3 regions of the Pseudomonas sp. P65(2024) genome follow, and region 1 is predicted to be linked to each of the others. Evidence: riboswitches for the same ligand, from Rfam matches in the RefSeq annotation. Region 1 holds a riboswitch; each other region holds the start of a gene.

Region 1 (3,324 bases):
GGTAGCTCGCGGTCATGCACCGGCGAGAAGAATTCCAGGTGCGCACCGAGGCCACGCAGCAGGTCAAGATTGGCGCCATAGGTGAAGGCGAAGGCCTCATCACGGGCCACACCGATGCGCGCCCCGGCCAGCGACGCAGTCACATTCACAGGCTCAGGCTCGGCAAAACGGACCGGTGGCGGCAGCGCGGCATCGCAACTGGCGCCCAGGGCTTCGGCGGCGGCATCCAGGCGTGCATCCAGGTCGTTCAACTCGCTGGCCTGGACCAGGCCAAGGTGACGGCTGGGCAGCTCGATGCCGCGCTCGCGGGACAACCCGCCGTACCAGCGCAGGCCTTCGGTCAGGCTGCCTTCGAGCAGTTGCGCATGACGCAGGCTGCCGACCCGGTTGGCCAGCACCCCGGCGAACGGCAGGTCGGGCTGGTAGCGCGCCAGGCCTAGAGCCAAGGCACCAAAGGTCTGGGCCATGGCCGTGCCGTCGATCACCGCCAACACCGGCACGCCGAAGTGGCGCGCCAGGTCGGCGCTCGACGGCGTGCCGTCGAACAGGCCCATCACGCCCTCGATCAGGATCAGGTCGGCCTCGCCCGCCGCTTCCCACAACAGGCGGCGACTCTCCTCGGCGCCGATCATCCACAGGTCGAGCTGGTAGACCGGCGCACCGCTGGCGCGCTCGAGGATCATCGGGTCGAGAAAGTCAGGCCCGCACTTGAACACCCGCACCGTGCGCCCGAGGTTGCGGTGCAGGCGGGCCAGGGCGGCAGTGACCGTGGTCTTGCCCTGGCCCGAGGCCGGGGCCGCGATCAGCACGGCGGGACACTGGCGCGACTCACTCACAGTTCAACGCCCTTCTGCGCGCGGATACCGGCCTGGAAGGCGTGCTTGAGCATGCCCATCTCGGTGACGGTGTCGGCCAGTTCGATCATCTCCGGCTTGGCAGCGCGCCCCGTGACGATCACATGCTGCATCGGCGGACGCGCCTGGATATCCGATAGCACCTGGTCGAGGTCCAGGTAGCCGTGCTTGAGGGCGATGTTCAGCTCATCGAGCACGACGAACTGGATAGAGGGGTCCTGCAGCAACTGCCGCGACACCGCCCAGGCGGCCTCGGCAGCGGCGATGTCGCGCTGGCGGTCCTGGGTTTCCCAGGTAAAACCCTCGCCCATCACGTGATAACGCACCTGCTCGGGAAATCGGCGGAAAAACAGCTCCTCGCCGGTGCTGTTGCGGCCTTTGATGAACTGCACCACGCCGCACTGCATGCCATGGCCAAGGGCGCGGGCAAGCATGCCGAAGGCCGAGCTGCTCTTGCCCTTGCCGTTGCCGGTCAGCACCAGCAGCAGGCCGCATTCATTGGGGGAATTGGCGATGCGCTCGTCGATGATCGCCTTCTTGCGCTGCATGCGCGCCAGGTGACGTTCGTCGCGTTCGATGGATTCGCTCATCAGGGGTCTCCGCAGGCTGTCGCAGCGGCGGCGACAGGTAAAAGGCAGGCAGACGAGGAGCGCGCAGGAGGCATGGCAAGGGCCACATCGCACCGCGCATCACCCTCCGTGATGCCGTTTGGCAGTGACAGGCCGGTCTCCGGGCTCATGAGCGGGCGCAGGCCCTGGCTACGCGCCTTCCCGGACATGGACATCCAGTGGCCTTGCGTAGCCGTCGACTCATCTACCGTTGCGGGGGCAGCGCCGGACTCGCGCCTACTGGCGCCCACCGGCTTCCCAGTTTCACCCTGCCGAACCGCAGCTCGCGGGGCACCTGAAGCACGCCGCGAAGGTTAGAGGGTTGCACCGGGAGCGTCAATCGAGCGAGGGCCGATCTGGCCTGGATCAATGGCCGATTCACCAGCTTGTGCCACACTCAGAGCAGTGATATCACATAGCCATCACCCGGCCAACCCGGATCACAATGACAAGGAGAGCGCAGCATGCAAGGCCTGATGATCAACAACCCGCGCCTGGAGTTCCTGCGCCCGGCCCTCGAGCGCTGGGTCGACTGCATCGACCGCTTCAACCAGTTGCAGGGCGACAACGAGGCGCCCTACTGGCACGGCACAGCCAGCAACGTCGGCCTGCTCGCCGCTGCAGCCTGGCAGGGTGAGTTGGTGGCGCTGGAACGGCACATGAGCAAGAAACAGCGCGACGAGGGCGAGCGCGACGGGCGCTGCGACCTGTCGATCAGCAGCGCCGAGGAGTCGCTGTACCTGCACGCTGGCCAGCGCTGGCCGCGCATCGCTCGCCTCGACCTGACAGCGGCCCTGCAGGAAACCGCCGCCCTGGCCAAGCCGATCGCCTATGGCAGCCAACTCAAGGCTGGGGCACTGTTCGTCACACCGTGGAAGGCCGGCCAGCATGCCAGCCCCGAGGAACTGCAGGACCTGGTGGACGATCTGCAGAAGCACACGGCCTGTGCGCTTGCCTGGTACTTCCCGTATGCCTACCGCAAGCTGCACAACGAACTGGGGCAGTACTATCCCGGAGTGGCGCTTCTGCTCAAACAGGCTTGATGCCAGCCAGGCAATACTGGACCAAGTTCATACCCTGCCCGCGCCGGTAGGTATCAGGGATTCTGCGCCAGATGCCCCGGCGGCAGCACCCGTTTGGCCTGGAGGTAGGCCTTGGCCCAGTAGCTGTTGGACAGGTAGTCCAGGCGCACGGTGCCGCCCGTCGACGGTGCATGCACGAAGCGCCCTTCACCGACGTAGATGCCGGCATGGCTGACCTGCGACCCGCCGCTGGTGGCAAAGAACACCAGATCACCCGACTGCAGCGAATTGATATCCACATTTGGCGCGCGCATGACGATCATCTCGCGAGTCGAGCGTGGCAGACTGATACCCGCCGCATCACGGTAGACATAGCCGATCAGGCCGCTGCAATCGAACCCGGCATCCGGTGTATTGCCACCCCAGCGATACGGTGTGCCCACCAGGCCGATGGCGCGAAACAATACATCGTCGGCCGCAGGCGACGAAGGCGCCTGATTGAACACCATCGGCTGTTTGGGCGTGGGCGCCGGCGCAGGTGCACGGCTGGAGCAGGCCGCAAGCAGGGCCACCAGGGAAAAGAATGCGAAGCGCGCCAACATCGCCATGATGCGAACGTCCTGTCGAAAATCCGACGGCCACGGCCGAAGGTAAAAAGAGTTGAGAATTTAGATTAGACGCTTTCTGTAAATGCGCACGGCGGCGAGCTTTTCAGCTACGCCGCCGTGCGAGGTTACAGCATTTTGATATCAAATCAATTGCGCGAGATCGTGGTCGGCGCCATGGCGAGCGCGCGTTTGGCCTCGATGAAGGTCTTGCTCCAATAGCGATCGCCCAGGC
Region 2 (3,324 bases), on a different contig from region 1:
TGACGATGTGATAGGCCGCCAGCGTCCACTCGCCACGGGTATCCCAGAAACGTTGCTTGAGGCCTACCTCGGCCTGCTTCGCTTCGGTCAGTTCCAGGCGCTTGTCCGGGCGCTGGGTGAGCAGGTCGCCGACGCCGTCCTCGCTGGTCGAAAACTGCCCATACAGCGACAGGTCGTCGGTGACAGCGAACACCAGGCCGGCGCGCCAGTTGCCGCCCTGCAGGCTGCGGTCGCTGCGGCTGTTGTTGGCCAGGTCGTCGCGGTCGATGTGATTCTGGTCGCGGCGAATGCCGGTGACCAGTGCGAGGCGGTCGGTCAGCTGGGTGCGGTTTTCGGCGAACAGGGCGAAGGTGTCGACCTTGGACAGCGTTTGTGCGCGGGTTGGGCTGAGGCTATGGAAGCCGCCCGGAGCCGGATGCCACGGGTCGAGCGGGTCGCTGCCGCCATCGCGGTAGGGCCAGTTGCTGTCGACGTTGAAGCGGATGCGGTTGTACTCGGCGCCGACCACGGTTTTGCTGTCCAGGCCGAACAGGCCATGGTCGAAGGTGAAGCTCTGGCGATCGCCGAGCTGCTCCTGGTTATGGCGAATCTCGAGGAAGCTGCCGCGCTGGATCACGCCGTTGGCGGCGTCCCAGGTGTAGGACTCGGCATTGCGCCACTGGCGGCGGCTCTTGATGTAGTACAGCTGGTTGCTGGCACTGACGCGGTCGCTGAGGGTCCAGTCGGTGGTCAGGCGCGTCCACTCGTCGTGGTAGCGCTGCTCGTCGTTGCTGACGTTGTAGTTCTTGCGCCGCACGCTGCTGCGCAGGTGCCCATCGATCAGCGGGGTGCCGTAGTAGTTGGCCGGTTGCGCATCGCCGCGTTCGTGGGCGAGGGTAAAACTCAGGTCGTCGCTGGCATCGAAGCGCAGGGCGGCGCTCAGGGCCAGGCTGCGCGAGTCGGTGCGGTCGACCCAGCCGTTGCCGGCCTGCTGGTTGAGGGTCACGCGGTAGCTCAGGCGCTCGCTCAGGCTGCCGCCGCTGTCCAGGCCCAGCTGCTGGCGGTCCCAGGAGCCGTAGCCCAGACGCAGGTGGTTGCGGATCTCGCCAGCGAACGGCTGCTTCGGCACCACGTTGACCACCGCGCCGGTAGCGCCTTCGCCGTACAGCACCGAGGCGGGGCCGCGGATCACGTCGATGCGCTCGACCATCCACGGATCGACCGGGAAGGTCAGGGTGCCGGCACCGGCGTACAGGCGCGAGCCGTCGAACAGGGTCATCACCGAACTCTGCCCGGTGAAGCCGCGGGCCGACAGGCCGGTGCCGCCGTCGCCCGGCGTGCCGATGAAGGTAAGGCCCGGCGAGCGGGTCATGGCGTCCTGCACGGTGAGGTTGTTGCGCTGCTGGATCTGCGCCTCGGTCAGGCTGCTGGTGCTGGCCGGGGTGTCCAGGGCGCTGAGGTTCAGGCGCGAACCGGTCGGGGACGGGGTGGCCAGGTCGATGGCCTGTGGCTCGCGGGTGTCGGTGATTGCCGTGGAGGGCAGGGTGAAGGGCGTTACTTCATGATCGTCGGCCAGCGCCGGCAGGGACACGGCCAGGCAGGCCGCCAGGGTGTGAAGCTTGTTGATTCGGGACATGTCGTTCCACTGCTGCAGGAAGAAATGGATCCCGGTGGAAAACACGCAACGGTCAAGCGCACGCAGGCGCGCACGCGGATACCGGCCTGCGCCCGCCCACCGCGGGTTGCCAAGTAGCGTCTCAGGCCGGTCTCCGGGCTTGCGAGGGGCATGAAGCCTTCACCTTCCCATGCGTGCGCACAGTGGTCTGTCGAAGGATTCACTCGCTTACCGTTGCGGGGGCAGCGCCGGACTTGTCGTGACAACGACGCACCGGCTTCCCGTTTCACCCTGCGCACGGCGGCGCAGGACACCTGAAACTGGCGCGCATCTGACCATTGAACGGGCAGTGAGTCAATCGTTCGAGTGGGTGGGGAAACTGTGACGGACAGGGCGGTTTAGAGCGGTTTGCCAAATTTTTTCGAACTTTTGCCAAGCCCGTTGTCTCGAACCGGTCGTTCGCCATTCATTCACGTCATGGAGACTTTTGCGAATGTTTACCCGTAACCTGCTGCGCCACGCCTGCCTGCTTGCCCTGCTCGGTGCCCCTCTGGCTGCCACGGCGGCACCGAGCACCGACCCGCTGTTCACCCTCGGCTTGCTGGGGTCCTACGACAAGTTCAAGTTCGAGGGAGGAAGCGAATCGGACAAGGAACACATGGGCCAGGGCGGTGTGTTCGCCACGTTCGGCAACAAGATGACCGCCGAATCCGGGTTCATCTACCAGATCGGTGCCGAGGCCAAGTATGGCAAGAAGAACGACAACAAGCTCAAGGAAGCCCAGGCCGACCTCGACCTGGGCTGGCGCGCCGCACTGGATGCGCGCAACTTCGTCGACCTGACGGTGGGCGGCGGGTACAGCTGGACCCGCTTCGAGCCCGAGATCAACGATCTTGATACACGGCTGACCTACAAGTCGCCGTTCGCCAAGGCAGCGCTGGGCTACAACCACCAGTTCGACGCGTCGACCCTGCGCGTGGAGGTGGGCGCGCGCCACACCATTGATGGCCGCGCGCGGCTCAAAGTCGATGATTTCGGCAGCGACAGCGTCGACATGAAGGACCGCACCAATCCGTATGCGGAGGTCACGCTGCTGATGAACCAGCAGGGCGGCATGCCGGTGCAGGTGGGGGCGTACTACACCCGTACCGAATACAAGCTGGACGAGGATACGCCGGTGGCCGACAACACCAAGCTCAAGCGCGACGAGTTTGGGGTGAAGGTGGGGTTGGCGTTCTGATCGGTTGAGCCTGCGCTGATTCCGTCGCGGGGCAGGCCCGCGATGGATTCAGCTGCCTCTTATCGCCCGCGTCGGCGCGACACCCGCGCCTCGATGTTCTTGCGCCCGATCAGCAGCGCCGGTTTTTCCACGACCGGCTCATCGGCCAGCCACTTGTACATCACCAGGCAGTCCACCAGGCCCAATTCGGCATGGCGGTATGCCTTGGGCAGTCGCCCGACGGTCTCGAAACCGAGCTTGTGCCAAAGCGCCACGGCCACCTCGTTGCTCGCTACCACCGAGTTGAATTGCAGGGCCAGGAAGCCCTCCTGGCGCGCCAGCTTCTGCGAGTGCTCGCACATCAGCCTGGCCACGCCCCGGCCGCGTGCCTGTTCGCAGACCATGTAGCCGCAGTTGCCGACATGTCCCCCGGGGCCGGCGGCATTGGCCTTGAGGAAGTAGGAGCCAAGCAGCACGCCGTCTTCATCGGCCACCAGTGTGCGCAGCGGGG
Region 3 (3,324 bases), on a different contig from region 1:
CACTGCTGGCCTCGATCACCTTGACCGCCGGCGGCAGCTCCTCGGCCACCTCGGCACGGACCTTGGCCAGGCCCTCGGCGTCGATCAGGTCGGCCTTGTTCAGCACCACCAGGTCGGCACTGGCCAGCTGGTCGGCGAACAGCTCGTGCAGCGGCGACTCGTGGTCGAGGTTGGGGTCGAGCTTGCGTTGGGCATCGACCTGCTCCGGGTAGGCGGCAAAGGTGCCGGCGGCCACGGCCGGGCTGTCGACCACGGTGATCACCGCGTCGACGGTGCAGGCGTTGCGGATTTCCGGCCATTGAAAGGCCTGTACCAGCGGTTTGGGCAAGGCCAGGCCGCTGGTCTCGATAAGGATGTGGTCGAGGTCGCCGCGACGGGCCACCAGCTCGCGCATCACCGGGAAGAACTCTTCCTGCACGGTGCAGCACAGACAACCGTTGGCCAGCTCATAGACGCGGCCGTTGGCCTCTTCCTCGGTGCAGCCGATGCTGCACTGCTTGAGGATCTCGCCGTCGATGCCCAGCTCGCCGAATTCGTTGACGATCACCGCGATGCGGCGGCCCTGGGCGTTGTCGAGCATATGGCGCAGCAAGGTGGTCTTGCCCGAGCCGAGGAAGCCGGTAACGATGGTGACGGGAAGCTTGGCCAGTGTTTTCATGTCGCGATGCCCTTGGCAGCAATGGCGCGGGCATGCAGGACGACAGCCACGGCCCTGCCGGCCTGGCGCGTTCGCCACCGGATCACCCCGCCCGGTTGAAAGTCGAAAACGTCACGAGGCAGGTCTCCTGGCTCGCACCGCTGCGGCTCGCTGGCCGGTGGGCCGGCGCCTTCCCGCGCGCCTGCGCAGTGGCTGTGCCGAACCCTTCAGTGCTTACAGTTGCGGGGGCAGCCGCGGCTTGTACCGCGTTCCCGTCTTAGCTCGGGCCAACGCCCGAGAACCTCGCAGCGGCAAGGCTACGCAGTGCCTGCCTGGCGGTCAACCGCCATGGCGATTGACGCGGGCCCGGCCCCGTGATTTGCTAGCGCATTGCGTTCAGGTGCCCCCGACGGGGGTGAAACGGGAAACCGGTGCGTCGCGCCTCCATTGCTAAGGAGCCGACAAGGCCGGTGCTGCCCCCGCAACGGTAAGCGAGAGAAGCGTCCGAACCACTGTGCCAACAGTAAGGCATGGGAAGGTGACGCCCCACGGAGTCCTGCTCCACCTCGCCAGCCCGGAGACCGGCCTGACACGTGCTCACAGTACACCCCGCGGTGGGCGGGCGTCGTCGTATCACCTGGGCCAATCGTGCCCGGGGTCGTCGCGCATGTCCGTTGCCACAACAAAAGCAGCAGAGGAACGCGTCATGCCCATCACCAGCGCCAAACACAGTATCGCCACCCCCGTCAGCCTCAGCCAGCGACTGATCGTCGCGGTCGGCGCCAGCCTGCTGGGCCTGTGCCTGGTGTACTTCGCCGGTTTCTCGCACATCGAGGCAGTGCACAACGCTGCCCACGATACCCGCCACAGCGCCGCCTTCCCTTGCCACTGAGTAAACCCGCATGATTACGCGCATCGCCCGTACCGCGGGCTTCAGCGGCCTGCTCGCGGCCCTGCTGCTGACCCTGCTGCAAAGCTTCTGGGTCACCCCACTGATTCTCCAGGCGGAAACCTACGAGTCCGCCGCCCCGGTCGCCGAACACCATGAGCACGGCGACGCCACCGCGCCCCACGAGCATGAGCACAGCGCCGAAGCCTGGTCGCCGGAAGACGGCTGGCAGCGCGTGCTGTCCACCACCGGTGGCAACCTGGTGGTCGCCGTCGGTTTCGCCCTGATCCTGGTCGCTCTCTACGGCCTGCGTGAACCGAACCGCGTGGCCACCGGCGCGCTGTGGGGCCTGGCCGGCTTTGCCGTGTTCTGCCTGGCGCCGACCCTTGGCCTGCCACCGGAACTGCCCGGCACCGCCGCCGCCGACCTCGGTCAGCGCCAGACCTGGTGGATCGGCACCGCAGCGGCCACCGCCGCCGGCCTGGCGTTGTTGGTGTTCGCCCGGCACTGGCTGCTCAAGGCGCTGGGTGCCGCTCTGCTGGTGATCCCGCACCTGATCGGCGCGCCACAGCCGGCCGTGCATGAAAGCCTTGCGCCGCAAGCCCTCGAGACCCAGTTCAAGATCGCTTCCTGGCTGACCAACGCCGCGTTCTGGCTGGCCCTGGGCCTGCTCAGCGCCTGGCTGTACCGTCGCTCCAGCCAGGCCTGATGCGCGATCTGCCTGCTCAGCCGGCGTTGTACGCCGGCTTTGGCTGTCGCCGCGGCTGCCCGGTCGAGACCCTGGCGGTATTGCTGCGCCAGACCCTCACCCGCAACGCCCTGCCCCTCTCGGCCCTGCGCGGCATTGCCAGCATCGAGCCCAAGGCCCGCGAGCCCGGCCTGCTGGCACTGGCCGAGCGCCTAGGGCTGCCGTACATCTGTTTCGATGCCGCGCATCTACTGGTTTTCGAAGCGCAGCTCAGCCAGCGTTCGCCCACGGCGTACGCGCAGACAGGCTGCTGGGGCGTCGCCGAAAGCGCCGCACTGGCCCTGGCCGGCGATAACGGCCGCCTGCACGTGCCGAGGCAGGTCCTCGGCAGCGCTACCCTGGCCCTGGCCATCGGCGGATAATCCGCCACTCTTCTATACAAGGAACCCCCATGACGGTCTATTTCATCGGCGCCGGCCCCGGCGATCCCGAGCTGATCACGGTCAAGGGCCAGCGCCTGATCCGCCAGTGCCCAGTGATCGTCTATGCCGGCTCCCTGGTCCCCGCCGCCGTGCTGGAAGGTCACCAGGCGCACACGGTAATCAACAGCGCCGAACTGCACCTGGAGCAGATCGTCGAGGCGATGCGCCAGGCTCACGCCAACGGCGAGGACGTGGCGCGCGTGCACAGCGGCGACCCCAGCCTTTATGGCGCCATCGGCGAACAGATCCGCCACTTGCGCGAACTGGATATCGACTACCAGATCGTCCCCGGCGTCACCGCCACCGCCGCCAGTGCCGCGCTGCTCGGCTGCGAGCTGACCTTGCCCGATGTGGCGCAGACCGTGATCCTCACCCGCTTTGGCGACCGTTCGCCAATGCCGGCCGGTGAGCAACTGGCCGACCTGGCCCGCCACGGCAGTACCCTGGCCATCCATCTGGGGGTGCGCCACCTGGCCCGCATCGTCCAGGAGCTGCTGCCACACTATGGCGTCGACTGCCCGATAGCGGTGGTCCATCGCGCCACCTGGCCGGACCAGGACTGGGTCAAGGGCACGCTGGCCGATATCTGCGAGCGCGTTGCCGCCAAGGATTTTCGGCGTACCGCGCT

The links. Region 1 has a riboswitch for cobalamin ahead of cobO (cob(I)yrinic acid a,c-diamide adenosyltransferase). Riboswitches for the same ligand answer to the same signal wherever they lie in the genome.
Region 2: it holds a riboswitch for cobalamin, as region 1 does, so the genes downstream of both, AC25MA_RS05690 (TonB-dependent receptor) here and cobO (cob(I)yrinic acid a,c-diamide adenosyltransferase) in region 1, are expected to answer to the same signal.
Region 3: it holds a riboswitch for cobalamin, as region 1 does, so the genes downstream of both, AC25MA_RS22915 (CbtB domain-containing protein) here and cobO (cob(I)yrinic acid a,c-diamide adenosyltransferase) in region 1, are expected to answer to the same signal.

What each region holds. Positions count from the first base shown of each region.
Region 1 is NZ_JBLIYX010000010.1:133,678-137,001, forward strand. It holds gene AC25MA_RS15515 (cobyrinic acid a,c-diamide synthase CobB) at 1-836, opposite strand, end outside; gene cobO (cob(I)yrinic acid a,c-diamide adenosyltransferase) at 833-1,444, opposite strand; cobalamin riboswitch at 1,558-1,776, opposite strand; gene AC25MA_RS15525 (hypothetical protein) at 1,927-2,505, shown strand; gene AC25MA_RS15530 (C40 family peptidase) at 2,559-3,092, opposite strand; gene AC25MA_RS15535 (C40 family peptidase) at 3,239-3,324, opposite strand, start outside.
Region 2 is NZ_JBLIYX010000003.1:71,973-75,296, forward strand. It holds gene AC25MA_RS05690 (TonB-dependent receptor) at 1-1,615, opposite strand, end outside; cobalamin riboswitch at 1,723-1,927, opposite strand; gene AC25MA_RS05695 (outer membrane beta-barrel protein) at 2,088-2,834, shown strand; gene AC25MA_RS05700 (GNAT family N-acetyltransferase) at 2,894-3,324, opposite strand, start outside.
Region 3 is NZ_JBLIYX010000021.1:46,636-49,959, reverse strand. It holds gene cobW (cobalamin biosynthesis protein CobW) at 1-658, opposite strand, end outside; cobalamin riboswitch at 759-958, opposite strand; cobalamin riboswitch at 1,020-1,241, shown strand; gene AC25MA_RS22915 (CbtB domain-containing protein) at 1,344-1,529, shown strand; gene AC25MA_RS22910 (CbtA family protein) at 1,540-2,235, shown strand; gene AC25MA_RS22905 (cobalamin biosynthesis protein) at 2,235-2,636, shown strand; gene cobM (precorrin-4 C(11)-methyltransferase) at 2,666-3,324, shown strand, end outside.